Regions from separate parts of the Paraburkholderia sp. EG287B genome, predicted to be linked through region 3. Evidence: riboswitches for the same ligand, from Rfam matches in the RefSeq annotation. Region 3 holds a riboswitch; each other region holds the start of a gene.
What was found. Region 3 has a riboswitch for cobalamin ahead of AB4Y40_RS03710 (CbtB-domain containing protein). Riboswitches for the same ligand answer to the same signal wherever they lie in the genome.
Positions count from the first base shown of each region.

Region 1: linked by a shared signal. The riboswitch ahead of cobG (precorrin-3B synthase) and the one ahead of AB4Y40_RS03710 (CbtB-domain containing protein) in region 3 are both predicted to bind cobalamin.
Region 2: linked by a shared signal. The riboswitch ahead of AB4Y40_RS24215 (TonB-dependent receptor) and the one ahead of AB4Y40_RS03710 (CbtB-domain containing protein) in region 3 are both predicted to bind cobalamin.

Region 1 is NZ_JBFRCG010000012.1:123,669-133,114, reverse strand. Features, by position in the region: gene AB4Y40_RS22770 (glutathione S-transferase family protein) at 1-530, opposite strand, end outside; gene AB4Y40_RS22765 (hypothetical protein) at 544-909, opposite strand; gene AB4Y40_RS22760 (MarR family transcriptional regulator) at 1,013-1,459, shown strand; gene cobM (precorrin-4 C(11)-methyltransferase) at 1,462-2,193, opposite strand; gene AB4Y40_RS22750 (cobalt-precorrin-6A reductase) at 2,190-2,933, opposite strand; gene cbiE (precorrin-6y C5,15-methyltransferase (decarboxylating) subunit CbiE) at 2,930-4,156, opposite strand; cobalamin riboswitch at 4,251-4,427, shown strand; gene cobG (precorrin-3B synthase) at 4,514-5,899, shown strand; gene AB4Y40_RS22735 (precorrin-8X methylmutase) at 5,892-6,518, shown strand; gene AB4Y40_RS22730 (precorrin-2 C(20)-methyltransferase) at 6,519-7,250, shown strand; gene cobJ (precorrin-3B C(17)-methyltransferase) at 7,238-8,947, shown strand; gene AB4Y40_RS22720 (diguanylate cyclase) at 8,955-9,446, opposite strand, start outside.
Region 2 is NZ_JBFRCG010000013.1:82,761-92,206, forward strand. Features, by position in the region: gene AB4Y40_RS24215 (TonB-dependent receptor) at 1-1,674, opposite strand, end outside; cobalamin riboswitch at 1,779-1,961, opposite strand; cobalamin riboswitch at 2,052-2,186, shown strand; gene AB4Y40_RS24220 (porin) at 2,433-3,527, shown strand; partial or broken gene AB4Y40_RS24225 (autotransporter-associated beta strand repeat-containing protein) at 3,588-4,145, opposite strand; gene AB4Y40_RS24230 (hypothetical protein) at 4,118-4,303, opposite strand; gene AB4Y40_RS24235 (MFS transporter) at 4,463-6,046, opposite strand; partial or broken gene AB4Y40_RS24240 (DUF305 domain-containing protein) at 6,364-6,720, shown strand; gene AB4Y40_RS24245 (YncE family protein) at 6,792-8,267, shown strand; gene AB4Y40_RS24250 (hypothetical protein) at 8,431-8,823, shown strand; gene AB4Y40_RS24255 (CHAD domain-containing protein) at 8,839-9,446, opposite strand, start outside.
Region 3 is NZ_JBFRCG010000002.1:208,434-217,879, reverse strand. Features, by position in the region: gene AB4Y40_RS03720 (AbrB/MazE/SpoVT family DNA-binding domain-containing protein) at 1-172, opposite strand, end outside; gene AB4Y40_RS03715 (histidine phosphatase family protein) at 301-930, opposite strand; cobalamin riboswitch at 975-1,120, shown strand; gene AB4Y40_RS03710 (CbtB-domain containing protein) at 1,160-1,378, shown strand; gene AB4Y40_RS03705 (CbtA family protein) at 1,392-2,144, shown strand; gene AB4Y40_RS03700 (ABC transporter permease) at 2,462-3,151, shown strand; gene AB4Y40_RS03695 (ABC transporter permease) at 3,165-3,878, shown strand; gene AB4Y40_RS03690 (ABC transporter ATP-binding protein) at 3,910-4,698, shown strand; gene AB4Y40_RS03685 (GlxA family transcriptional regulator) at 4,732-5,826, shown strand; gene AB4Y40_RS03680 (aspartate aminotransferase family protein) at 6,056-7,273, shown strand; gene aruF (arginine/ornithine succinyltransferase subunit alpha) at 7,316-8,395, shown strand; gene astA (arginine N-succinyltransferase) at 8,392-9,426, shown strand; gene astD (succinylglutamate-semialdehyde dehydrogenase) at 9,429-9,446, shown strand, end outside.

The DNA.
Region 1 (9,446 bases), on a different contig from region 3:
CCGTCCAGCAGTTGCACTTCGTTGGCCCAGTCCATCAGATACACCGTCACGCAGTCGGCGACGGAAAGCTGGTTGCCGACGATGAACTCGCGTCCTTCGAGATGCTTTTCGAGCACCGCGGCCATGGTCCTGAAGTCCTCCCGCGCGAGTTCGATTTCGGCGGGGCTGCGCTTTTCCGGCGGATACAGGAACGAATGCCGCGTGATTCTCCAGAGCGGCTGCTCCAGCTCGGTGACCGCGAACAGGGTCCAGCGATACGCCTGCGCCCGTTCGTCGAGATCCGCTGGCAACAGCGCCTTCTCAGGATATTTATCCGCGAGATACAGCACGATGGCAGCCGATTCGGGAATCACGCGGTCGCCGTCGATCAGCACGGGCACCTTGCCCGCGGGATTGATGCGCAGGTATTCCGGCCGCTTGTGCTCGCCTGCGAGCAGATTGACCGAGATGAATTCGAAATCGGCGTCGACTTCCTTGAGGCCCCATAGCGCGCGTTGCGAACGGGTGCCAGCAAAGCCGTAGAGTTTCATGGCGCGCCTCCGTTCAGACACCGGGAATCGGCAGAACCGGCATCACTTCGACGCCCTCGCCCGGAAAAATCGAAAAATGCGGGTGCCCTTCGAACAGCTTCGCGGCCTCTTCGTGCGATGCGGCACGCAGCACGGTATAGCCCGTTAGCGCGTTGGACGTATCCGCGATGCCATGCTCGCCAATCGACTTGGTCTTGCCGAGCGGGCCGCCCATATCGACGATCGACGCCTTGTGCTTTTCGACCCACGCGTGCCAGGCCGCTATGCCCTCCTTTTCCTTTGCGTGCCGATCCGCTTCGGAAAGCGCCGCCCAACCCTTCATGCGCGCGTTGTCTTTGGTACCGAGAAAAACAGCGAGAAACAGTTTCTGATCGCTCATGTGTCCTCCAACTGCTGGTCTGGTTGCTGGTCTGAAAACGGGAGCAACGGTATGTCGCTCATCCGGCCTTGACAGCATAGGTTGATATCAACATAATTGCAACATGGCACGCGCAAAGAAACTTCCCTTCGAAACCACGCTATTGGTGCGCGATTGCTGCCTGTGTCTGCATATGCAGCGGGCGGCACGCAATCTCGCGCGCATTTTCGACGACGTGCTGCGGCCGCTCGATCTCACGAACGGGCAGTTTTCGCTGCTGATGTCGCTGAACCGGCCGCATCCGCCCGGCATGAAAGACGTGGCGTCGCTGCTGGCCATGGACCGCACCACGCTCACGGCCGCGCTCAAGCCGCTGGAGCGGCGCGGTCTCGTCGTGATCGAGCAGGACCCGGAAGACAAGCGCAGCCGCTTGCTGAGCCTCACGGACGAGGGGCATCGGCTGCTCAACGCGGCGTTTCCGCTCTGGCAGCAAACGCATGACGAAATCGAAAAGGAATTCGCCGAGGGCGAGGTGGACAAGCTGCGGGCACACTTACGCGCGCTTTCGTAGCCTTAGCGCTTCTGCGCCCCATACAGCGTCGAATCCGCAAACCCTTCCGCCGCGAGCACGCGCCCCACGAGAATGAGCGCCGTACGCTCGATATCAGTCGCCAGCACCTTCTGCGCGATGTCCGCCAGCGTGCCCGTTACGCGTTCCTCGTCGGGCCAGCTCGCGCGATAGATCACCGCGACCGGGCAATCTTCGCCGTAATGCGGCCGCAATTCGTCGACGATGCGCGCGATATGGCGCACGCCCAGGTGAATCGCGAGCGTCGCCTTGTGCCGCGCGAGGTCGCCTAGCTGCTCGCCTTCGGGCATCGACGTTTTGGTGGCGTAGCGCGTCAGGATGAGCGTCTGCGAAATGCCGGGCAGCGTGAGTTCGCTGCCGAGCGCCGCCGCGCACGCAGCGGTCGCGGTCACGCCGGGCACGACTTCATAAGGAAGACCGAGCATGCGCAAGCGCCGGATCTGCTCGCCGATCGCGCCATAGAGCGACGGGTCGCCCGAATGCACGCGCGCCACGTCGAAGCCCTGGGCATGCGCGTTTTCGAGCAGCGCGACGATCTCGTCGAGCGTGAGCGGCGCCGTGTCCACCACCTTATGCGCGCGGTGGCCTTCGAGCACGGCCGGCGGCACGAGCGAGCCCGCGTAGAGAATCACGGGGCAACTGCGCACGAGGCGCTGGCCCTTCACGGTGATCAGTTCAGGATCGCCCGGCCCCGCGCCGATGAAGAAAACGGTCATGCGTGGAAACTCCGCTGAATAGGGTTCGCGAGCGCGTCGATTGCCGCTTGCGCCGACGTGAATTCACGTTGCGCGTCGGGCAGCGGCGGGCGCTGCATCATCACCACCGACAAGCCCAGTTCGCGCGCGACGGCGAGCTTCGCTTCGGTCGCGGCGCCGCCGCTGTTCTTGCTGACCACGACGTCGATGCGCGCCTCGGTAAAGAGCGCGCGCTCGCCTTCTTCCGTGAACGGCCCGCGCGCATCGATGATGCATGCGCGGGCGTGGCCGGGATGCGCTTCGAGGCAACGGATCGTCCAGTGCTGCTGCGGCGGCACTTCGCTCAGATGCGCGAGCGGCTCGCGCCCGAGCGTGAAGAGCGGGCGCGCGAACGGCGCAATCGCCTCGACTACCCCGGCCCAGCCGCTCACCATGCGCCAGTCGTCGCCGGGCTGCGGCTGCCACGGCGCACGCCGCAGCGCCCAGTACGGCACGTCTGCCGCCACGCATGCGCGCGCCGCGTTGGCGCTGATCTGCGCGGCATAGGGATGCGTGGCGTCGAAAACGAGCGCGATGTTTTCGTCGGCGAGAAAGCGCGCGAGCCCTTCTGCCCCGCCAAAGCCGCCCACTCGCACCGCGCAGGCGAGATCGGCGGGCACGCGGCCAAGGCCCGCGAGCGAGTACACGTGCTGCGGGCCGAGCGTGCGCGCGATCGCCAGCGCATCGCCGGTGCCGCCGAGCAGCAGGATGCGCGCCGTCATGGCTTGACGGCCTCGTAAAGCGTGACGGGCAAGGCCTGACGCCAGGTGTCGAAGCCGCCCAGCGGCTGCGCCTCGCCGATGCCGATGCGCGTGAGCGTGCCGCCGTGCTGTGCGCGCCATGCCACGAGTGCCGCTTCGCTCTGCAACGTCACCGCGTTCGCGACGAGCCGCCCGCCGCTCGCGAGCGCCGCCCAGCATGCGTCCAGCACGCCGGGTACGGTCACGCCGCCGCCGATGAAGACCGCGTCGGGCGCGGCGAGTCCTGCGAGCGCGTCGGGCGCGCGGCCCGCGACGAGTTGCAAAGCCGGCACGCCCAACGCCGCCCGATTGTGCTCGATGAAGCGTTGACGCTCGGCGTGCGCCTCGATCGCGATCGCGCGGCAGGCGGCGTGCGAGCGCATCCACTCGATGCCGATCGAGCCGCTGCCCGCGCCCACGTCCCACAGCAGCGCGCCGGGCGTCGGCGCGAGACGCGCGAGCGTGAGCGCGCGCACGTCGCGCTTCGTGATCTGACCGTCGTGGCGAAAGGCGTCGTCGGGAAGACCGGGCGTGAGCGTCCAACCGCGCGCGGGCGTCTGCGCACTATCGCTTTCGCATTCGAACGCGACCAGATTGAGCGCCGCGGCTTGTTCGACGTGCCACGCGTCGGCGCGGCCTTCGATGCGGCGTTCGAGCGGGCCCCCGAGATGCTCGAACACCGCAAAACGCGTGGCGCCGAAGCCCGCTTCGGCGAGCAGCGCGGCGAGCGCCGCGGGCGTGCGCCCGTCCGCGCTCAACGCGAGCACGCGCGAGCGCGCGTAGAGATGGCGGCGCAGCACATCGAGCGGACGGCCGACGAGCGAGACCATCGCCGTATCCTGCAACGCCCACCCCATGCGCGCCGCCGCGAGCGAGAGCGACGACGGCGCGGGCAGCACGCGCATTTCACCGGGCGGCACGCGGCGCGCGAGCGTCGCGCCCACGCCGAACAGCATGGGGTCGCCGCTCGCGAGCACGCATACGGACGCATTCGACTCGCGGTATGCGAGCAGCGCCTCCACGCTGAACGGCTGGGGCCACGCCTCGCGCCGCGCACGCACGCGTGGGGGCAGCATCGCGAGATGGCGTTCGCCGCCCGTCACGATGGCCGCGTCGAACAGCGCGCGCCGCGCGTCGCGCCCGAGCCCCGCGTAGCCGTCGTCGCCGATGCCCACCACCGTCAGCCATGCCTGCTTGCCCTGCATGCGTTCTCCCGCCGTTGCCTGTTTTGTTGCCTGTTTCTCTACGCCGCCACGGGCCCGCAGCCCGATTGTGGGGCGGAACGCGCGTGAAAACGGGCATAATACCGTGTCCGACGGCGCCGTTAAGGCATAAAAGGGAACACAGCAAGCTGTGGCCGCCCCCGCGACTGTGAGCAGCGAGACCGCATCCACCTGAGCCACTGGTATTACCGGGAAGGCCGATGCGGTCGACGACCTGTGAGCCAGGAGACCTGCCGGCCGACTGTTCGCGCGAACCCATATCGGGCGGGGTGTACCGATATCGCTGCCGCTGCCCGCCTGCAGCGCGCCGCTCCAGCGTGATGCTTACCCGGTAATGCCTTGAAACACGCAACGAAGCCCGTCTCGCCCGCTGCCGCATTGGCCGTGCTCCGCCCCTCGGCGTGCCCGGGGCTCGTGCGCGTGGTCGCGGCGCGCGACGGCGGCCTGTGCCGCATCCGTCTGCCCGGCGGCGTGCTGAGCGCCGCGCGTGCGTGCGCCCTCGCCGACGCAGCGTCGACGCACGCGAGCGGCGTGCTCGAACTGACCAATCGAGCGAACGTGCAGATTCGCGGCGTGCGCGCGGGCGAGGAAGCGGCGTTGAGCGCTGCGCTGATCGGCGCGGGCCTCGGCCCCGCCGGCATCGACGCCGCGAGCCCGGTCGAGCGCGCGTGCGCCGCCGACGAATTGCGCAACGTGATGCTGAGCCCGCTCGCGGGCCTCGACCCTGACGCGTTGTGCGACACGACGGAACTCGCCGCCGCGCTCATCGACATGATGCAGCGCGAGCCACGCTTCGCCGCGCTCTCGCCCAAGTTCGCGCTGCAACTGGACGGCGGCGAGCGTGTGGCGATGCTCGAGCATCCGCACGACATCTGGCTCGCCGCGCTGCCTTATGGCGCAACGGTGCGCTTCGCGCTGGGGCTCGCAGGTTGCCCCACGGCGCAGCCAGTCGGCACGCTCGCGGCCGAAGACGTTTGCGCATCGATGCGCGCGCTGTTGCATGCGTTCCTCGATCTCGCGGACGCGGACGCCACCCGCATGCGCGACGTCCTCGCCACTCATTCGCTCGATGCGCTGCTGCAGCGCGCGCAACAGCATGGCGAATGCACGCTGATGCGTGTCGATGCCGCGCTGCACGCGTGGCGCCGCGCGCCGAGCCCCGCCGGCTTGCGCCTCGGCGCGCACGCGCTGCACGCCGACGGCAGCGGCTACGTGGGCGCGCAGCCCGTGCTCGGCCGTATCGACGCGCCAACGCTGCGCGCACTCGCCGCGCTCGCGGAAGACTCGGGCGATGCGACGCTGCGCGTGACGCCCTGGCAAGGCGTGCTGCTGCCGAACGTGCCCGCGCACGCCATGCCCGCCGCGCTCGAACGCCTGCACGCGCTCGGTCTCATCGTCTCGCGCGCCGACCCGCTCGCGCGCCTGATCGCGTGCACCGGCTCGACGGGATGCGCAAAAAGCCGCGCGGACACGAAAGCCGACGCCCAGCGCCTCGCCGCCCTGCTGCCGCCCGGCGCCGAAGCCCACCTGAGCGGCTGCGAGCGCTCCTGCGCGGCCGCGCATTGCGCGCCGTTCACGTTGCTCGCCAGCGCCCCCGACCACTACGACCTGTACCAGCGCGACGATACGCAAAGCGGCTTCGGCCGGCTCGTCGCGCGCAGCCTGACGATCGAAGCCGCCGCGCTGGCACTCGCGCAGCGGCCCCGGAGTACCCAAGATGTCTGATTACATTCGCGACGGCCAGGCGATCTATCGCGAGTCGTTCGCGACGATCCGCGCCGAAGCCGACCTCTCGCGCATTCCCGCCGACCTCGAAAAACTCGCCGTGCGCGTGATTCATGCATGCGGCATGGTCGACGTGGTCGCCGACCTCGCGTTTTCCGCGGGCGCGGGCACGGCGGGCCGCAACGCGCTAGCGGGCGGCGCGCCGATTCTCTGCGACGCGAAAATGGTCGCTTATGGCGTGACGCGCGCGCGCTTGCCCGCGGACAACGCCGTCATCTGCACACTCGACGACCCCGCCGTCCCGGATCTCGCGCGCGAGATCGGCAACACGCGCTCGGCAGCCGCGCTCGAACTGTGGCGGCCGCATCTGGCAGGCAGCGTCGTTGCGATCGGCAATGCGCCCACCGCGCTCTTTTATCTGCTCGACATGATTGCCGCCGGCGCCCCACGCCCCGCGCTCATCCTCGGCTTTCCCGTCGGCTTCGTCGGCGCGGCCGAGTCCAAGGCGCAGCTCGCAGCCGAAAGTCACGGCGTGCCCTTCGTCGTCGTGCACGGCCGCCGCGGCGGCAGCGCGATGGCCGCCGCCGCCGTCAACGCACTCGCTTCGGAGACCGAATAAATGATCCGCAAAGGACGTCTGCACGGCATTGGCGTCGGCCCCGGCGACCCCGAACTGCTCACGCTCAAGGCGCTGCGCCTGCTCAAGGCCGCGCCCGTGGTCGCGTATTTCGTCGCGAAGGGCAAGAAAGGCAATGCGTTCGGCATCGTCGAGGCCCATCTCGAAGCGGAGCAGGAACGCCTGCCGCTCGTGTACCCCGTAACGACCGAAGCGCTCGAACCGCCGCTCTCGTACGAAGCGATCATCGCCGACTTCTACGACGGCGCGGCGCAAATGCTTGCGCGCCATCTCGACGCCGGACGCGACGTGGCCGTGATCTGCGAAGGCGATCCGTTCTTCTACGGCTCGTACATGTATCTGCACGACCGGCTCGCCGCGCACTACGAGGCCGAAGTCGTGCCGGGCGTGTGCTCGATGCTGGGCGGCGCGGCGGTGCTGGGCGTGCCGCTCGTCTACCGCAACCAGAGCCTCGCCGTACTCTCGGGCGTGCTGCCCGAGGACGAATTGCGCCGGCGCCTGGCCGACGCGGACGCCGCCGTCATCATGAAACTGGGCCGCAACTTCGACAAGGTGCGCCGCGTGCTGGGCGAACTGGGCCTCGCGCATCGCGCGCGGTATGTCGAGCGCGCAACCATGGCGAACCAGCGCATCGTCCCGCTCGACGACGTCGATCCGATGGCTTCGCCCTACTTCTCGCTGCTCGTCGTACCGGGGGTGAAATGGCAGTCGTGACGCCGCCCGCGATCGTCATTCTCGGGCCCGGCGCGCTCGCCACGGCGCGGCGCGTGCAGGCGCTCTACCCCGGCGCGCAGGTCCATGCACTGCAGGGCCGCGTGGCAGGCGATGTCGCGTTCAGCGAGCTTGGCGCGCATTTGCGCGAATGCTATACGCGCGGCCTGCCCATCGTCGCGCTGTGCGCGGCGGGCATCGTGATCCGCTGCCTCGCACCGCTCCTCGCCAACAAGGGCGCGGAGCCGCCGGTGCTCGCGCTCGCCGAGGACGGCAGCGCCGTCGTGCCGCTGCTCGGTGGACTCACCGGCGTGAACGTCATGGCGCGCGAAATTGGCGCGGCGCTCGCGGTTGCGCCCGCCATCACCACGAGCGGCGAATTGCGCTTCGGCACCTGCCTGCTCAATCCGCCCGCGGGCTACGCGCTCGCGAGTCTCGCGCAAGGCAAGCGCTTCGTCTCCGATCTGCTTGCGGGCGCTACGACACGCGTGGACGGCCAGGCACCGTGGCTGGAAAACGTCGATCTGCCGCGCGACGTCGCGGCACGCCATGCCATCCGCGTGAGCGCGAACGCCTGGGACGGCAGTCCCGACGATCTCGTGATTCATCCGCGCAGCATCGTCGCGGCCGTGGGCGCGCCACGCGCAGCGCTTGCTGAAGATGTGCGTCGCGCACTCGATGCGCACGGCCTCGCGCCGCTCGCGCTCGCGGCACTGGTCGCCCCTGCTGCGCACACGCGCGATGCATCGCTCGCGCAGGCCGCAGCGGAACTCGGCGTGCCGCTGCGCTTCGTCGATAGCGCGGAGAACACGGCGCAAGCCACGCTCGCCGCCCTCGACTTCGCGGCAAATGTCGAGCGCTACGCGCCGAACGATAACGGCGTCGCCCTCGCCTGCGCGGCCGCGCCGCTCGACCCGCTCACGCTGGGCCGCGCGCGCGGCAAGCTCACGGTGCTGGGCCTCGGCCCCGGACGCCCCGACCTGCTCACGCCCGCCGCGCGCGCCGCGCTCGACAGCGCCACCGATATCGTCGGCTATGCCACCTATGTGGAGATGGCGGGCCCGTTTCGCGCGGACCAGCAGCGCCACTCGACCGACAACCGCGAGGAACTGCAGCGCGCCCGCCACGCGTTCGAGATGGCGAGCGAGGGCCGGCGCGTGGCCGTGGTCTCGTCGGGCGACCCCGGTGTGTTCGCCATGGCGGCCGCCGTGCTCGAAGCGCTCGAAGGCTCGGGTGACGCCGGCTGGCATGCCGTCGAGCTGGCGATCGTACCAGGCGTTTCCGCAGCGCTCGCCACGGCGGCGCAAGTCGGCGCGCCGCTCGGCCACGACTTCTGCATGCTGTCGCTTTCCGACAACCTGAAGCCGTGGACGGTGATCGAAAAGCGCCTGCTGCATGCGGCGCAGGCCGATCTCGTGATGGCGTTCTACAACCCCATCTCGCGCGCGCGGCCCTGGCAGCTCGAGCGCGCGCTGGAGATCGTGCGCAGCGTGCGCGCGCCGCACACGCGCGTGGTGCTGGGCCGCGACGTGGGCCGCCCCGGCGAGACGCTGCGCGCGACGACCCTCGGCGAACTGCGTTCGGCGGACGTCGATATGCGCACGATGGTGATCGTCGGGTCGTCGGCCACGCGCGGGTTCGCTCGCGGCGACGGCAGCGAGTGGATTTACACGCCGCGCTGGTATCGCGAGGATACCTAAAAGAAACTTACGCCTTCAGGGTGGGCAGCGAGTCGCGCGGGTCGGGTGGCGCGCCCTCGAACTCGCGCGCTTTCACCTGATTGCGCCCCGCCTGCTTCGCGGCGTAAAGCTCCGCGTCGGCGGCGCGCAGCAGCGCCTGCGCGCCATCGCTCTTGTGCGGCACGCAGGTGGCGCAGCCAATGCTCACGGTCAGCGTGCCGTATTCGCTATGCTCGTGCGCGATGCCCAGCGCCGCCACCTGCTGGCGCACCGCTTCCGCGATTTTCACGGCGCCGTCGATCGGCGTGGCCGGCAGCACCGCGGCGAACTCCTCGCCGCCGTAGCGCGCCACCATGTCCGTCGCGCGGCGGCAGGCCTCGCGTATCGCACGGGCCACCGCGGCGAGCACTTTATCGCCCTCGGCATGCCCGTAGAAGTCGTTGAAGAGCTTGAACTTGTCGATGTCGATGAAGAGCACCGAGAGCGGCTCGCCCGCGCGTCTCGCATGCTGCCATTCGGA
Region 2 (9,446 bases), on a different contig from region 3:
GTGATCCACGCTCAGGCTCGCCGTCTGGCGCGGGCGGCGATTGAGCCAGGTCTGGTCGGTCACGTCCTGCGGATTCAGGATCCCCACCGCGAGGCTCACCGGCGTGGACTTGCCGAGCGTGCCCTTGTACGAGAGGTCGAGCCCCTGAATGTGCGCGCGGCCCACGTTCACGGGCAGGAAGGTCTGCGAGTTGTACGTGATGAGGTCGTGCACCCGCGTGTCGTACACGGCCGCCGTGAACGTGCCGATCGACGTGGTGGCGTCGAGCGCGGCTTCGACCGAATCGCTGCGTTCGGGCAGCAGGTTGGGATTCGAGTAGCCCGGATAGTAGAGGTCGTTGAAGGTCGGCAGGCGGAACGCGTTGCCGTACGAAACGCGCGCGGTGTAGACCGGCGTGATCGCCCACGACAGTGCGACGTTGCCCGTATTCACCGATTGCCCCTGCACGATCTCGTGCCGCCCCGCCAGAAACAGCGTGACGGGTCCGAGCGTGGTGGACTGATGCATCGACACGGCCGAATCGTTGCGCGCCGGCAGGCCGCCCGGCACATCCACCGGCAGGAACGCCATCTCGCGCGTGTAGTCGTAGGCGAGCTTGGTCTCGCCGTCGAGCGGCATGCCGAAGAGCGTGTGGCCTCTTTCCTGATGCGTGATCGACGTGGAGGTGGAAAAGCGCGTCGAGTCGATCTCGTCGGTCGGGATCGTCGGGTCGTTCGAATAGAGGAACTGACGGTCCGTCGCGTAGCCCACCGACTGGTCGAACTGCGTGGTCGGCGTGATGTCGAGGTGGAACGCGAGGCCGGTCGTGAGCTGGTTGTCGCGCTGGCGGTCGTTGCCCCCCGCGTTGTCGAACGAGAGATCGGAGCGGTGGTAGAGCGCGAAGGTCGAGATCGACCAGTTGTCGTGCGCGTAGCCAAGGCGCGCGTCCAGGTTCTGCGCGTGGTACGGGTTGCGGCCGTCTTCGTGGCCGTAGGCCCAGGGCTGGGTCGCGTCGATGCCCGCCGTGTTGTAGTCGTGCAGGCCCAGCGAGTAGGTGAGGCCGCTCAGTGCGGAAAGCGGCCCGGTCGAGCCGATCGTGCCCGAGGTGCGCACCTGCGTGTCGAAGGTCTTGTTCGAGCCGCCGCCGAACGAGACGGTGGTCTGGTTCGGCTGGTTCGACGCATGACGCGTGAAGAGCTGCACGACGCCGCCCACGGCATCCGCGCCGAACGAGGAGGCTGCGGGGCCCGAGATCACTTCGACGCGGTCGAACGAGGCGGTCGCCAGATCGGCCCATTCGGCCGTGCCCGTGGTGACGGAGCCTATGCGTATGCCGTCGATGAACACGGCCACCTGGTCGGCCGACGACCCGCGGATGCTCACCCCCGTGTACGACCCCGGCCCGCCGGTCTGCGAGACGGTGACGCCGGGCAGCGTGGCGAGCGCCTGCGCGATGCTGGGGTCGGCGGGGGAGACGCGGTCGAGGTCCTCGCGCGTGAGCACCTGGGTGCTCGCGTAGCGCTGGTCGAACGATTGCGGCAGATGCTGCGCGTCGCCCACGACGAGGATATTGGGCAGCGTGGTGCCGTCGCCGGCTTGCTGCTGTGTCTGGGTCGGCGATGCGTCGGCGGCATGCGCGGTTTGCCACGCACAGGCGAGCGCGGCGGAAGTCAATACGAATTGGCGAAACTTCATGATGCGGTGGCTGGAAACAGCTCCTGAAAAACGGGCTGTCCGTGCAACGGGCGATCGCCGCGTGGGCGGTGCTTTTGCGCATTGGGGATCCCCGCCCGCTGCGGCTGCTGGACTCGGCTGATGGCAGGTCTCCTGGCTCGCGGGTCGACGTCCGTTGCCGGCCTTCCCGGTTTCCCAGTGGCACGCTCTGGCATGGACTCGCCGCTAACAGTTGCGGGGGCAGCCGCAGTCTTGCACTGCGTTCCCTTTTGATCCCGTCGCCGGGAACCATCAGCGCGCAAGGGTAATGGCCGCGCATTCGCCGCGTCAACCTTTGACGTGTGTCGTGTGGCGAAAACACCCGGTTTGGCCGCTCCCGCAACTTACGCTATCCTTGCAGCTGTTTTTCGCGCGTAGGCGCTGCACGAGCGAAACGCAGCAGGGAAGCCGGTGAGAATCCGGCGCGGTCGCGCCACTGTGACTGGCTGTCAATCGAGCCAGAAGTCAGACCTCGCTACGTTTATTTCACGACTCATTCCCGGGCGCGTAACCCAAGGAGCCGTCAATGCACACCCTCCCACCTTGGAAAAGCGGGCCAATCCGGCCACCACCACCGGCCCTGATGCGGCGTAGACCGCTCACGGGCCACCAGGCGTTCGCTGTTCAAAAGCACGCTGGATATTGACGGATTAACGACGACGTCGGGGCACCTCGCCGCACCAAGCGAGGGCTGACGGCGCTCGTCCATGCATTCTTTACAAGCACAAACAAGAAGACTCATGAACAAGCACATTCTGGCCGCCCTCGGCGGGGCGGCGTTGGCATTCACAGGCGCTGGCGCCTCGGCGCAGCAGGTCACGTTGTACGGTGAGATCGACGCTAGCGTCGACTATGTCAGCGACGTTGCGGGCCGCAGCCAGTATCGCGCAGGCTCGGGCCTGATCGACGGCAGTTTTTGGGGCCTGCAGGGCAGCGAGGATCTCGGCGGCGGCAACGCCGCGATCTTTCGCCTCGAGCGCGGTTTCTCGGTCACCTCCGGCGAAGCCTTCAACGACCATCCGTTCTACGTTGGTCTGCAATCCGAACGATTTGGCACGATCACGCTGGGCCGCCAGTACGACACGATGCACGACTACTTCGCCCCGTTCACGCTGACGGGCGGCGCGGGCGGCACGGCATTCGGCCATCCGTTCGACAACGACAACGCCAACAATTCCTGGCTCGCCTCGAATGCGGTGAAGTTCGCGAGCGCCACATACGGCGGTTTCAGCGCCGGCGCGATGTACGCGTTTTCGAACGCGGCGGGGCGCTTCGCGCAAAACCGCGCCTACGGCTTCGGCGCGCATTACGAGGGCGGCCCGTTCAGCGCCGGCGTGGCTTGGATGCACATCGACGGACGCGGTGCCTCTTCGGTGGGTGCGTACGACACGTCGGTGCTGCCGGGTGCGGGCCTCGTGCCGACCGAGGTCGCGGTGCAGCGCGAAGACACCATTGGCGCGGGCATGAGCTACGCGCTCGGCGACGTGACGCTCGGCGCGGCCTGGTCACGTTCCATTCATACGAGTGTGAGCGAGGCCGATGGCGGCGTGCCGCTGCCGTCGATCGCCTTCAGCAACTACGAAGTGAATGCGCTGTGGCAGGTGACGCCCGCGTTCTCGCTGGCGGGCATGTATGCCTATACGGGCGCGACCTCCGCACATTGGCATCAAGGTGCGCTGCAGGCCGACTATCAGCTGTCGAAACGCACGGACGTGTATACGGAGGCGGTCTATCAGCGCGCGTCGTCCGGTGCGTTTGCGATGATCAACACCTGCGACCCGTCGGCCGGCCGCAACCAGGTGCTCGTGGCGGCGGGCATCCGGCATCGCTTCTGATTCACACGCAAAACGGCCCCGAACCATCGCGATTCGGGGCCGCTTTGCTGAGTGACTACATCACGAAGCCGAGAGCTTCACCGAAACGCCGGTCGAAGAATAAACGGGCGTGGCCTTGAAACCATCCACCGTGACCGTTGCGAATTTCACCGATGCGCCGCTGCCGTCGATCACGTCGATCGAGTCGCCCGCTTTCGGCGTATAGCCGTTCACGAACTTCACATGCAGCGTGCCGCCCGCCACCGTGAGCTGGACGCCCACGCGCAGGCGTCCGCCGCCGTTGCCGTCGATGTCGAGTTCGAGCGTCGTGCCGTTGAGCTGCGTGTACTTGCCCGCCACCGTCAACGGTGCGCTCGTCGCCACGGCCACGCCGCCGCCGGACCCAACGTACACGTCGCCGTTGCCGAAGGCCGTGGTCGACGCCGCCGCGAGCACGCCGCCGCTCACCTGCGAGCCGCCCGTGTAGCTGTTGTTCCCCGCGAGCGTGAGTGTGCCGCTGCCCTGCAGCGTGAGCTTGCCCGAGCCGGCGATGTCGTTGCGCCAGGTGTCGGCGGCGTTGAAGCCACCCTGGGTCGCGTCCATGGCCACGATCACGTTGCCGCTGAACGCGCCATAACCGGTGCGTTGTCCACGGAGCCGAGGTCGGCAGGCGGCGCGGGAATGGCGGCAGTGGTGGCGGGATCGCTATTGCCGCCTCCGCAGGCGGTCAGCGCGGCAACGCTGGTGAGCACTGCCAGGTAGACCGGCAGTGCAATTCGATGGCGTGAAGCGGGCATGCTGAGGGCTCCGTCGTCGTGATTGATGCTGTGTGATTATTTGTGACTGACGGCGGCGAATTATGCTTACCGTCGATTACTCCCTAATTACTAATTTATTACGCAGATGTTAAACGGTAGTGGAAATGAAGTACCGGTGAAATATTTTGCGTCGTTCATTTACGGCTGCGCCTCGAGATAACCGACCTGCACGGGCGGCACGAACCACGCGAGACACAGGCCGGCCAGCGCAGCCACGGCGGCGACGATGAGGCCCATGTGGATCGAGTCCACGAGCGCGCTGCGCGCCGAATTCATCATCGCATCGCCGGCATGGCCGGCGCTCACGAGACGGCTGATCAGCGCGGCCTGGTCGGCGCGGTCCACGAGCAGTTCGGGACTCGCAAACGACTTGAACCACTGCGTCGCCTGATACGAGTCGAGCGAGCGATTCACGCCCATGGTGTAAACATGTCCGAGCAGTGCGCCGGTCATCGCCGTGCCCAGCATGCCGCCGAACGTGCGCAGCGATTGCAGCATCGCCGTGGCGGCGCCGAGATGGTCGCGCGAGACGATCTGCTGCGAGCAGACCGTGAGGCTCGTGCCCACGAGGCCCAGCCCCAGGCCGCTCGCGCCCATGCACGCCATCCACACGAGATGCGGCTCGTTGCCTCGCAGCACGACCACCGCGAGGCTCGCGAAAGCGGACAACGCGAAGCCGACGTAGAGGATCGCGTTGGCGCGCCGGATGCGCGTGACCACGCGATTGTTCACGAAACTGCCGACCGTCGTGCCGAGCAGCAGCGGCGTGATCAGCATGCCCGAGGCGCGCGGCGACATCGCATAGCCGCCCTGGAACAGCAGCGGCACATAGAACACGAGCGAGAACAACGCAAACCCGCCCAGCACCGACATCGCGAAGAGCGGACCGAGCTTGCGGTCGAGCAGCATGTCCACGGGGATGATCGGATAGCCCATGCGTTTTTCCCAGAAGAAAAGCGTCAGCGAACACACCAGCACGATCACCGCGAGCACGATCGTCGAAGTCGTCCAGCCCTGCCTCGGCAAAAGCTCGATGGCGAGCTGCAGCGCGCCGAACGTGACGGCGACGACGCACGCGCCGAGCCAGTCGAGACGCAGCCGCGCGCCTTCGCGGGCATGGTGCAGATGCGGCAGGAAAGCATTCACGAAGAAGAGCGCTACCACGCCCACCGGCACGTTGACGAAGAAGACGAGGCGCCAGCTGCCGTGCTGTGTCAGCATGCCCCCGAGCGTTGGCCCGACCACGTTCGCCAGGCCAAACGCTGAGGAGACGAACACCAGCCAGCGCAGGCGCAGCCGCGGATCGGGGAACAGGTCGGCGACGGTCGCGAATACCGTCCCCATCATGATGCCGCCGCCGATGCCCTGCAGGCCGCGCGCGAGCACGAGAAACAGCATGTTGGTCGCGATCCCGCAGAGTACCGAGGCGAGGGTGAAGAGGAGGATCGCTGCGAGCATGAAGGGTTTACGGCCGAACAGATCGCCCAGACGCCCGAAGATCGGAATCGTGATGACCGACGCAAGCATGTAGGCCGTCGCGACCCATGCATAAAGCTCGAAGCCCTTGAGCTCCGCGACGATGCGGGGCAATGCGGTGCCGACGATGGTCTGGTCGAGCGCGATCAGCATCGAAACCGACGCGACGCCGAGCATCGCCAATACCGACTCGCGAAACGGCAACAGCTGCCGCGCTTGATCGTGAAGCCCAATGCTCGTGGCCATGTAGCGCTCCTCACCGCGGCGACGCGGCTAATCTGCTATGCGGTGCCCGGCAAAAGATCAATCGGTCGGGCCCGCGCGTGCGACCTTCATGCGCTGTGCAATGATGGTACGCCCGCTTACGCGAATGTCACGGGGCGAACGCGCTATCAAGGAAGTTATTCCACCCGGCCCGCGCGAGGCTCGTGAGTCGGGAAGCGTTTGCCAACGTTTCGCGGTTCGTCGATCCGCACTTCAATTTCGCCAGGCATGGAGTAAATCGGCGAGTCCGTTGTTTGCCTTCTCGTCGAACGGGATTCGACCGATACGGAGGGGACGTCATGAACGCTGCAATTCGACTCGTTTTGCGGGCAACGGTGAGCGGTGCGGCCGTGCTTTCCCTGGCCGGTCTATGCGCCGCGTCGTCGGGTGACGCGGGATCGTCTCGCGATAGTGAAGAAGGCTCGTTTCTCTCTGAAAACGACGCCGCCATGACGAAGATGATGGCGGGGATGGCGGCCAGGCCCACGGGCGACATCGACCGCGATTTCGTCGCAACAATGATTCCCCATCACCAGGGTGCCATCGATATGGCCATGGCGGAACTGCGGCATGGACACAACGAACAGTTACGCCGGATCGCCCAGGCGATCGTGGTCGAGCAACAGCAGGAGATCGTTGCCATGCGCCTCGCGGTGCATGACGCGAACCCGGCGCCGGCGCCGATGTCGCACTGACCCACTCGCATCAAAACGCAGGAGACAACGTCATGAAAACCAACGCCATGCTTGGCGCGGCCCTGACCGCCGTCGCGCTTGCCGCCGCCACGCTCGCCGAGGCGGGGCAGGTCCCCGGTTCGCTCGCGGCCGCCGATATTCCGGTGAGCCATCGGGACCGCGTTTATTCGTCTGATCAGTTTTCGAACACCGTGTCGATCATCGACCCCGCGGCCAATCGTCTGGTCGGTGTCATCCGCCTCGGTGAACCGACTCCGGCCAACTTCAGCCCGCTCTATCACGGTCAGTTGCTCGTGCACGGGATGGGCTTTTCTCCCGATCACCGCATGCTGGCCATTGTCTCCATCGGCTCGAACTCGGTGAGCTTCATCGATACGCAAACCAATGCGGTCAAGCACGTGACCTATGTGGGCCGCTCCCCGCACGAGGCCTTCTTCACACCCGACGGCAAGGAGGTGTGGGTGACCGTGCGCGGTGAGAATTACGTCGATGTGCTCGACGGCAAGACCTTCGAAGAGAAGACGCGCATTGTCGTGCCAGCCGGGCCGGGCATGCAGATCTTCTCGCCCGATGGAAAGTACGGGTATATCTGCTCGTCGTTCAACCCGGAAACCGATGTCGTTTCGGTAGCCGATCACAAGGTCGTGGCCCGCGTCACACAGGCGAGCCCGTTCTGCCCGAACATCGCGGCGACGCCGGATGGCCGGCAGGTCTGGTTCACGTTGAAGGATGTGGGCAAGACGCAGGTGTTCGACGCCCGCCCGCCGTTTGCGCTGCTGAAAACGCTCGATACGGGGCCGATCACCAATCATGTGAACATCGTGCAGAACGCCCACGGCATGTTTGCGTACGTGACGGTGGGCGGCCTGAACCAGATCAAGGTGTTCCGTACCGACGACTTCTCGCAGGTGGCGACCATTGCGGTTGGCAGCCTGCCGCACGGCATCTGGCCGTCGGGCGACGGCACGCGTGTCTACGTGGGCCTCGAAAACGGCGATGCGCTGACGGCAATCGACACGCTGACCAACCAGGTCGTCGCCACGGTGCCGGTCGGCCAGGCGCCGCAAGCCGTGGCGTACGTGCCGGACGCCGTGCCGGAAGGCGACGGTACGGCCAACACGCAGCCGCTCGGCGCGGCGGGCGAGGCCACGCACGTCATGCTGGTTCCGGTGGGTGACGCCGCGGCCGATCGTGGCGCTGCGCCCACTTCGGTGGCGTTGTTCGATCAGGGATTGCTGCAGGTGCTGCAGGCTGCGGTGACGGGATTGCAGGCGGGCCAGCCGTATTTCCTCGGACTTTCGGACCACGCCGACGGCAGTGGCCGCATCGACGTCCTCGCGAGCTTCAAGGCCAACCCGGCCGGCTCCGCGATCGTCAACACGCTGGGGCAGATTCGACAGGTCGTCGTGCCCGGCACGCCGGGCGTGTCCGATCACCGACGATATCTCGTGATCGCGCCGAGCGTGGGCGGCGCGCCCGGACCGGCAGTGCAGGTGCAGGCCTTGTGAAGATCCCAGGAATCGTCTTCTTCATTTCGAATTCCTTAGTAAGGACTTACGGCTCGCGGGCGACACTGTTTGTTTGCCCACGTACGGAAGCGCCCCACGCTTGACGCCTGCTTCTGCGGGACGCTAACTGACGGTGATCGGTACCCGAAAGCGAGGTGACGCAATGAGCGCTTCCCGCAATCTGGCTAACAGCCAGCTTACCGTCCTGCTCCTGATCCTTCTGGTGCATGGCACGGCCAATGCCGCCGGCGATCGCGCGGCGCCCACCGCCTCACCTGGTTTCGAACCGAGCGAGCTTTCGACGGACTGCGTCGACCGGGAATATCGCGGGAAAAATGCCAGACTGGGACTCGACTACATCGACCTGATCAACAACTGCGGCGCATCGGTCATCATCACGTGGCAGTCGTTCAACAACGGCGCGCCGCAAACGGAAGGCGGGGGAATGGGGCAATCGGAATGCATACCGCCCGGCGGTTCCATCACCACCGCGTCGCGCGAGCGGCTCGGCACGGCGAGTGAGAACCTGCCCGTTAGCGTCGTGACCTGCCAGTGATGGCAGCTTGCTGGTTCAGTCGGTAATGGCTCTCACCCTTCGCGAGGCCACGTCGATTCGCTGGTACTTCATGGCTTCCAGCCACTGCAATGACTTCTCGACGATGTCGGCAGGCACCTCGTCGAATGTCGTGTTGCGGATCAGGGTCTCGCTCGCGGCAATGTCGTTGAACTCCCCTAGCGTCTTTTGCACGGACGTCAGCTCCTTGATGGTGCGCTCGTGCCCGCCTTTGATCACGGGTTGAAAAAACTCGAGCAGATAGCGCAGCTTTTTACCGGCCTTGCGCACGTCATGAAGACTCTCCTCGTGGCCGGCCTCGCTTCGCGCGGCGCGTCTGCTGCGCTTTCGAAGCGTGCGCTGCGCCATGCGGACTCGCCGCCTGGCAAACGCGCGGATCGGCAGATCATCGCAACTCGACTGCAGCGTGGTTTGCGCGCGCAGCACGGCGTCGTTCAGAAATGCCTCGACGGCGTCGCTCTTGATCATGGCCTGGCTATGCGCCACCGCTTGCGCGCGCTTCTCGCGCGCGGCGCTCACGAGCAGTTCGATGAAGGCGTCTGACTTCTGTGCGGTTTTGAGGAGATCGCCTGCGATGTCCCAGTCGCGCGTTCCGCCCGCCACGG
Region 3 (9,446 bases):
CTTCGACTTCCACCTCGACTTCCTGTCCCTCTGCCAACGCCAGCTTGCTGGCAAGGCTGGCCGGAATGCGCACCGCAAGGCTGTTTCCCCAACGCTTCAGGGTTTGTATCGCCATTTCGTCCTCGTACTGAATCAGCCGCCTGGCCAATAACGTGTTGAGCTTGATGTCCATACCTGATCGCGGTGTATCTACGTGGTTGATACAGTCCCGATGCTAGGCCTCGGATAGGTGTGTGTCAACGCGTTGATACGTGTAGTTTCGCGGCGCATGGACGCAGATCAAGGAATGCCGTCCCTGTCTCAGTCCATCGCTGCGAGCCATACCCAGCCGTGCTCCGAGCGGCGCAGCGCCGTCACGGCAAGCGGCGCGATTTCGATCGAGCGAAAACCCGACGACGGCGCGCCCAGCGCGTGAAGAATCGCCGCCCGGATCACGCTCGAGTGCGTGAAGGCGATCAGGGTGTGTCCCGATTCGGGCAGCGCATCGAGCCAGGCGCCGACGCGCGCGCGGACATCGTCGAACGAGTCGCCGCCGTCTGGCGGCCTGAAGCCTGGATCGCGCGTCCATGCCGCAAGGGCTTCGGGCGCTTCCCGCGCGAGATCCGTCAGGCGCCGGCCTTGCCACGCGCCGAAGGCGGCTTCGGCGAGCGCGTCAGCTGGCGTTGCCCCCGCGAAGCCTGCCGCGCGTGCGCTCGCGCGCGCGATCGCTGCGGGACTCGTGAGCGCGCACGGCGCCTCGCCATGGCGATGACCGCCGGCCAGCCGCACGTGCCAGCGCTCGCGCCAGGCGGCGAGCGCCTCGAGTGCGCGCGCGTCGAGCGCTGCTTCGGCGTCACCGCCCGCTACAGGCACGTCAGGCTCGTGCGGGAACGTGCCCGAGCGCAGCGCGGCATTGGCCGCATGGCTCACCAGCCAGACTGTCGTCGACATGCTTCTCCTTTTGCTTCGCCACTCTGTGGCTGACATTCGAGCCGCGGCCAGCCGCCGCAGCGCGTAGAATACAGGCTCCACGACACGCGGAAGCCGGTGCAAGTCCGGCGCGGTCGCGCCACTGTAACTGGTTGCCGTCGAAAACATCGAAGCAACGGAAGTCAGACCTGCGCGTCGTGAACCACTCTTTCAACGACTAGCGGGGCGCGTAACCCCAGGAGAAGTCAGCATGTCCGAAACCACATTCCCCTTGCAGCACGCACCGGCCGCGCCGGCGCCCATTCCGCTGCGGGAGATCCTGCCCTGGGCGATCTTCGGCGGCCTCATGCTGCTGCTGGCCCTGTACTTCGTGGGCGCCGAGCAGGGCGCCACCGCGATCTTCCCGGGCATGTACGTCCACGAGTTCGTTCACGACGGCCGCCATCTGCTCGGCTTCCCCTGCCACTGACCGGGAGCTGAACATGGTTGGCAAGTTGCTGGTACGCGGCATGCTCGCAGGCATCGCCGCGGGACTCCTCACGTTCGGCTTCGCGAAGATCGCGGGCGAGCCCCAGGTCGATCAGGCGATTTCCTTCGAGGAGAAAGCGGACGCCGCGAAGGGCGAAGCGCCCGAGCCCGAAATCGTCAGCCGCGAGACCCAGGCGAGCTTCGGTCTCTTCACGGGCGTGATGGTCTATGGCGCGTCGATCGGCGGGCTCTTTGCGCTCGTCTTCGCGTATGCGAATGGCCGCGCGGGGCGTCTTTCGCCGCGCGCGCTCTCGGCCTGGCTCGCGCTCGCGGCGTTCGTCGCGATCTACATGGTGCCGAACATCAAGTATCCGTCGAATCCGCCCTCGGTCGGCGACCCGGAGACGATCGGCTATCGAACCGGGCTCTTCTTCCTGATGATCGCGATCTCGATCGCCGTGTCGGTGTTATCGCTCAAGGTGCGCGCCGCGTTCGTGCCGCGTCTGGGCGTCTGGAACGCTTCGATCGTGGCGCTCGTGCTGTTCGTCGTCGTGATCGGCGCGGTCCAGCTCGCGCTGCCGACGATCAACGAGGTGCCCGCCGCGTTCCCGGCCGTGCTGCTGTGGAAGTTCCGCACGGTGTCGATCGGCATGCAGCTCATTCTCTGGACCACGATCGGCCTGCTGTTCGGCGCGCTCGCCGAACAGCTGCTCGGCGCGAACGCCCGTGCGGGCAGCGCACGCGGCACGCAAACGCGCGCCGCGTAAGCTCCGCCGGGTCGCGGCGCGCACGCCGCGCGCCTATCGAAAAAGCGACCCCAAACTTGCGTAAATGCCCCGCGCGCCTCGCGTGCCGGGGCATTTTTTTCCGCCTTTCAAAAGCATCGCGCCCGCGGCTGTGCGGGCCTGATCCGCACGCGCCGACGCGTCGCGCGGCAATGCTGCACTGCAATATCCGCGCCGCGCTAGTTTGAGCAATCCATTTTGCACTGAGACGATCCGCGCCAGTTCATCGGTTTCGGCGGCGCCCACGTGCCGCGCGAGGCCGCCCGAAACGACAAAACAACTTTGTTCCGGAGACGCGCGTGATCCTTTACGGCTTTGGCCCGGTGCTGCTCGCCGGCACGATCCAGACCATCGAACTTTCGCTCCTCTCGCTCGGCGTGGCTGTCCTGCTCGGCCTGGCGGGCGCGGCGGCCAAGCTCTCGTTCAACCGGCCGCTCGCGGCCGTGGCGACCGCCTACACGACGCTGATCCGCTCGGTGCCCGACCTCGTGCTGATGCTGCTGCTCTTCTACAGCATCCAGATCGGCGTGAACGAGGCCACCGACGCGCTCGGCATGGCGCAGATCGATATCGATCCGTTCGTGGCCGGCGTCGTCACGCTCGGCTTCATTTATGGCGCGTACTTCACCGAAACCTTTCGCGGCGCGTTTCTCGCGGTGCCGCGCGGCCAGCTCGAAGCGGGCCACGCCTACGGCATGAGCGGGGCGCGCGTGTTCGCCCGCATCCTCTTTCCGCAGATGATGCGGTTCGCGCTGCCCGGCATCGGCAACAACTGGCAGGTGCTCGTCAAGGCGACGGCGCTCGTCTCGATCATCGGTCTCGCCGATGTCGTGAAGGCCGCCCAGGACGCGGGCCGCAGCACCTTCAACCTGTTCTTCTTCCTCGTGATCGCGGCGCTCATCTATCTCGCGATCACCACGCTCTCGAACTTCGCGCTCGTCTGGCTCGAACGCCGCTATTCGGTGGGCGTGCGTCACGCGCAACTGTGAGGAAAAGGCCGTCATGAACGAAATCATCCAGCAATTCGGCCGCGCGTTCCTTTACTGGGACGGCGAGCATGTCTCGGGCCTCGCGATGACGCTGTGGCTGCTCGTGATCTCCGTCGCCTTCGGCTTCGTGTGCGCGGTGCCGCTCGCCGTGGCGCGCGTCTCGAGCCGCCGCTGGCTCTCGCTGCCGGTGCGTTTCTACACCTACGTGTTTCGCGGCACGCCGCTCTACGTGCAGTTGCTGCTCATCTACACGGGCGTGTACAGTCTCGCGTTCATCCGTTCGGAGCCGCTGCTCGACGCGTTCTTCCGCAGCGGCCTGAACTGCGCGGTGCTCGCGTTCGCGCTCAACACCTGTGCGTACACGACGGAGATTTTCGCGGGCGCGATCCGCGCGACCTCGCACGGCGAAGTGGAAGCGGCGCGCGCCTACGGCATGAGCCCGTTCACGATGTACTGGCGCGTGATCCTGCCTTCGGCGCTGCGCCGCGCACTGCCGCTGTACAGTAACGAAGTGATCCTGATGCTGCACGCGACCACGGTGGCCTTCACCGCGACGGTGCCCGACATTCTCAAGGTCGCGCGCGACGCCAACTCGGCCACCTACCGCTCGTTCGAGTCGTTCGGCCTCGCGGCGCTGATCTACTGTGCGGTATCGTTCGTGCTGGTGGCCGCGTTCCGCCGCGCCGAAAAACGCTGGCTCGGCCATCTCGCCGTGCGCACCCGCTGATTCACTGGAACACCGGAAACTGGAGACCATCTTGGCTCAGACGCAATCCTCAGATAGCAAGCTCGTCGCGCGCGACATCCACAAGCGCTACGGCGACAACGAGGTGCTCAAGGGCGTCTCGCTCGACGCGAAGAAGGGCGACGTGATCAGCATCATCGGCGCGAGCGGTTCGGGCAAGAGCACCTTCCTGCGCTGCATCAATTTCCTCGAGAAGCCGAACGCCGGCGAGATCGTCGTGGACGGCGAGGCCGTGCGCACCAAGGCGGGCCGCAACGGCGACCTGGATGTGGCCGACCACAAGCAGTTGCAGCGCATCCGCACCAAGCTCGCGATGGTGTTCCAGCACTTCAATCTCTGGTCGCACATGAACGTGCTCGAGAACGTGATGGAAGCGCCTATCCACGTGCTCGGCGTGCCGCGCAAGGAAGCCGAGGACCGCGCGCGGCAGTATCTGGAGAAAGTGGGCCTCGCGCCCCGCGTGGAGAAGCAATATCCGTCGCATCTTTCGGGCGGCCAGCAGCAGCGCGTGGCGATTGCGCGCGCGCTCGCGATGCATCCCGACGTGATGCTGTTCGACGAACCGACTTCGGCGCTCGACCCCGAACTCGTGGGCGAAGTGCTCAAGGTGATGCAAAAGCTGGCCGAAGAGGGCCGCACGATGATCGTCGTCACCCACGAAATGGGCTTTGCGCGCAACGTCTCGAATCATGTGATGTTCCTGCACCAGGGGCGCACGGAGGAAGAGGGCTCGCCCGCCGATGTGCTCGGCGCGCCGAAGAGCGATCGCTTGCGTCAGTTCCTCTCCGGCAGTCTCAAGTAAGCGGCGCGTTCAGTCTCGCGCCGCGTCTTGCCGATGGTCCGTTCCGCCGCTCTTCCTTCCGCTTCAGTTCCGGCCGCCGCGCCCGGGGGCCAGGTGCCGCTCGCGCGCGCCAGCCGCACGACCCAGGTGGCGATCGTCGCGCTGCCGCCCGTTTCGATGTCGGGCGTGGGCCCGATCGTCGACGCGCTCAATCTCGCCAACGAGATCGACGGCCGCGCGCTGTACCGCTGGCAGATGTGCTCGTGGAACGGCCGCCCCGTGCCGCTCGCGGGTGGCGCGCAGTGGCCCGCCGACTGCGCGTTCGGCGACGCCGTTTCAGCCGACTGGCTGATCGTCGTGACCGAGCGCTACCAGCAGTTCGCCGACTACCGGCTCTTTCTCGCGAGCCTCGCGCGTGTGGGGCAGCGCACGCCACTCGTCACGGGCATTCACCACGGCATCTGGTGGCTCGCGATGGCGGGGCAGTTGCAGGGCTACCGCGTGGCCGCAAACTGGGAAACCTTCCAGCAGTTCGCCGAGCAGTTCGAGCGCACCATCGTCACGCAGCACATCTATGAAATCGACCGCGACCGCGCGACCTGCTCGGGCGGCCAGGCCACACTCGACTTCATGCTCGCGATGATCGGCCGCGACCATGGCCCGGAACTCGCCGAGCGCATTGCCGACGCGCTGGGCGCCAGCACGCTGCGCAGCGGCGACGAGCGCCAGCGCATTCCATTCGTGACCGCGCCCGGCGAGCGGCACCCGCGCCTGAACGACGCGCTCAAGCTGATGGAGGCGAATATCGAGGACCCGCTCACGACCGACGAGATCGCGAATCTCGTGGGCGTGTCGCGGCGGCAGCTCGAGCGGCTGTTTCGCCAGTACCTCGGCGCGATGCCGTCGAAGTATTACCTGGGCCTGCGCCTTGCCAAGGCGCGCTCGCAATTGCAGCGCACCAGCAAGTCGGTGGTGCAGATCAGTCTCGCGTGCGGGTTTTCGTCGGCGGCGCATTTTTCGAATGCGTACCGCGAGCGCTTCGGCGTGACGCCGCGCGAGGACCGCCGCAACTGGATCGAGCGCCAGCACGGCGGGGCCGCCGCCGAACCGCGCGCGGGCGCGCTCGTCGAGCCGCCGGAAGTGCAGTGAAGCTGGCCGCGGCGCAGCAAGCGCCCGGACCTTGCAGGTTCCGTACGAAAAAACGCGTCGCGCCTGCGCAAGACGTTTGCGCGCAGCTTGCCTACACTGCACAGGTGTCGACGGGCTTGGCGCTGGAGCGCTTAGTCCCGTCCCATGCAACGCCACCTGAGCGAAAGGGCACGGCCCCAACGCACACCGACCCCGAATTCGACACGCACTGAGTAAAAGAGGAATCGCCATGAACGACCAGACTGTGAGCCGCAAGACCTTCGACGAAGTGATGGTGCCGTGTTTCTCGCCCGCGCCGTTCGTGCCGGATCGCGGTGTCGGCTCGCGCGTGTGGGACACCGAGGGCCGCGATTACATCGACTTCGCCTGCGGCATCGCCGTGACGTCGTTGGGCCATGCGCATCCGGAGCTGCTGCGCGTGCTGCAGGAGCAGGGCAGCAAGCTCTGGCACATCGGCAACGGCTACACCAACGAGCCGGTGCTGCGCCTCGCGCGCCAGCTCGAAGCGCTCACGTTCGCCGATCGCGCGTTCTTCGCGAACTCGGGTGCGGAGGCCAATGAGGCGGCGCTCAAGCTTGCGCGCCGCGTGGCGTTCGATCGGCACGGCGCCGACAAGTTCGAGATCGTCTCGTTCACGCAGTCGTTCCACGGCCGCACCTTCTTCACCGTGAGCGTGGGCGGCCAGCCCAAGTATTCGGAGGGCTTTGGCCCCGTGCCGGGCGGCATCACGCATCTGCCGTACAACGACATCGAAGCGGCGAAGCGCGCCATCGGCGCGCAGACCTGCGCCGTGATCGTCGAGCCGGTGCAGGGCGAGGGCGGGGTTATTCCCGCCGATCCCGCGTTCCTGCGCGCGCTGCGCGAAGCGTGCGACGCGCACGGCGCGCTGCTGATTTTCGACGAAGTGCAAACGGGCGTGGGCCGCACGGGCCACTTCTACGCCTACGAAGATACGGGCGTCACGCCCGACATCCTCACGACCGCCAAGGCGCTCGGCAACGGCTTCCCGATCGGCGCGATGCTCACGACCGAAGCGATTGCCGCGCACTTCAAGGTGGGCGTGCATGGCACGACCTATGGCGGCAATCCGCTGGGCGCCGCTCTGGCGGGCAAGGTGGTCGAGCTCGTGAGCGATCCGGCGCTGCTGGCTGGCGTGCGTGCGCGCGGCGAAGCGATTCGCGGCAAGCTCGCGAAGCTCAACGAGCGCTTCGACATGTTCAAGGAAGTGCGCGGCAAGGGGCTGTTGATCGGCGCCGAACTGAACGCGCGCTTTGCGGGCCGCGCCAAGGACTTCAACGGGGCGGCCGCGAATCGCGGCGTGATGATGCTGATTGCCGGGCCGGATGTGCTGCGCTTCGCGCCCTCGCTCATCATTCCCGAAGCGGACCTCGACGAAGGCTTTGCGCGCTTCGAGCAGGCCTGCGCAGACGTGATCGGCGCACGCTAAATCGCAACCCAGCCGCAACCCAGCGCACACACAGGATCGACGATGCTATTCGTTCGCCCCGCCAGGCTTTCCGATCTCGACGCGATCGCCCACATGGCGCGCACCGCGCAGCCGGTGCTGCATTCGCTGCCGCACGACCGCGCGGCGCTGGAAGCGCGCATCGCGCTTTCCGAAGATTCGTTTCGCGCGGACGTGGACTTCCCCGGTGAGGAGTTCTATCTGTTCGTGCTCGAAGATTCCGCCACGGGGCGGCTCGTCGGCACCTCGAGCATCGTGGCGGCGGCCGGCTACGCCGAGCCGTTCTACGCGTTTCGCAACGACGCGCTGATTCACGCGTCGCGCGAGCTGCACGTGAACCGCAAGATTCACGCGCTGACGATGTCGCACGAACTCACGGGCAAGAGCCGCCTCGCAGGCTTCTACATCGAGCCGTCGCTGCGCGGCGACGCGGCCGCGCATCTCATGTCGCGCGCACGCATGATGTACGTCGCGATGAACCGCCGGCGCTTCACGCCTGAAGTGTTCACGCTGCTGCTCGGCGTGACCGACGACAAGGGCGTGTCGCCGTTCTGGGAGGCCGTCGGGCGCAAATTCTTCGGGCGCGACTTCAAGGACATCGAACTGGCGTCGGGCGGACGCAGCCGTACCTTCATCGCCGAGGTGATGCCGGCTTATCCGCTCTACGTGCCGCTGCTGCCGGAGCCCGCGCAGCGCGTGCTCGGCGAGCCCGATCCGAGCGCCTTGCTCGCTTACGAAATTCATCTGGAAGAGGGCTTCGAGCCCGACCGCTACGTCGATATTTTCGATGCGGGTCCGGTGCTCACCGCGCAGGTCGATCGCACGGCTTCCGTCGCTGGAAGCGAGACGCGCACGGTGCGTGAAGTTGCGCTCGCAACGAATCGAGAGGGCGCGGCGTATCTGGTCGCGAGCCAGCATGCGGGCGAGTTCCGCTGCGTGCTCGCGACGCTGCCCGAAAGCGAGAAGGGCGCCGGCATCATCGCGCCGCTCGACGCGAGCGCGCGCGCCGCGCTCGGCGTGCAGGACGGCGAGCCGGTGCGCTGTGCGCCGCTGTATCGCGCCACCCCGCAAACAGAGGACGCTTATATGGGAGACGCACAATGATCGTGGTACGCGTCGTGCAAACGGGCGACGTGGACGCGCTCGTCGCGCTCGCCCAGGAAACGGGCCCCGGCCTCACCACCTTCAAGCCCGACCGCGAGGCGCTCAAGGCGCGCATCGAGCGCGCGCGGCGCACGCTCGCAGGCGAGGCCGCGCCACGCGAAGCGGGCTACTTCTTCGTGATGGAAGACACGGCCACGGGCGACGTGGCGGGCGTTTGCGGCATCGAAACGGCCGTGGGCCTGGAGCAGCCGTTCTACAACTACCGCGTGAGCACCGTGGTGCACGCAAGCCAGGAGCTCGGCATCTGGACGCGCATGCGCGCGCTCAATATCTCGCACGATCTCACGGGCTACGCCGAAGTGTGCTCGCTCTTTCTTTCGCCGCGCTATCGTACGGGCGGGGTGGGCAGCCTGCTGTCGCGCTCGCGCTTCATGTTCATCGCGCAGTTTCGTGAGCGCTTTCCCGAGCGCCTGTGCGCGGAATTGCGCGGCCATTTCGACGCGCAAGGCACGTCGCCGTTCTGGCGCGCGGTCGGCTCGCACTTCTATCAAATCGATTTCAACGCTGCCGACTACCTCAGCTCGCACGGGCGCAAGTCGTTCCTCGCGGAGCTGATGCCGCGTTACCCGGTGTACGTCGAACTGCTGCCCGAGGAAGCGCAGGCTTGCGTGGGCCTCACGCATGCAGACACGATTCCCGCACGCCGCATGCTCGAAGCCGAGGGGCTGCGCTACGAGAATCACGTCGATATCTTCGACGCGGGCCCGGTGCTCGAATGCCATATCGGCGATTTGCGCACGGTGCGCGACAGCGTGGTCGTGCCGGTCGAGATCGGCGAGGCGCATGCCGAAGAGGGCGTGCGCTCCCTCGTATCCAATACGTCGCTCGGCGATTTTCGCGTGGGTTTCGCGCCGGGCGTCGTGCACGACGGCGTGTTCACGCTGAGCGCCACGGAAGCGGCGGCGCTGAACGTCGCGGCGGGCGAGCCGGTGCGCGTGCTCGGCCCGGCAGCAAAGCAAAAACAGGGATGACCATGAACGAGCTTTACATC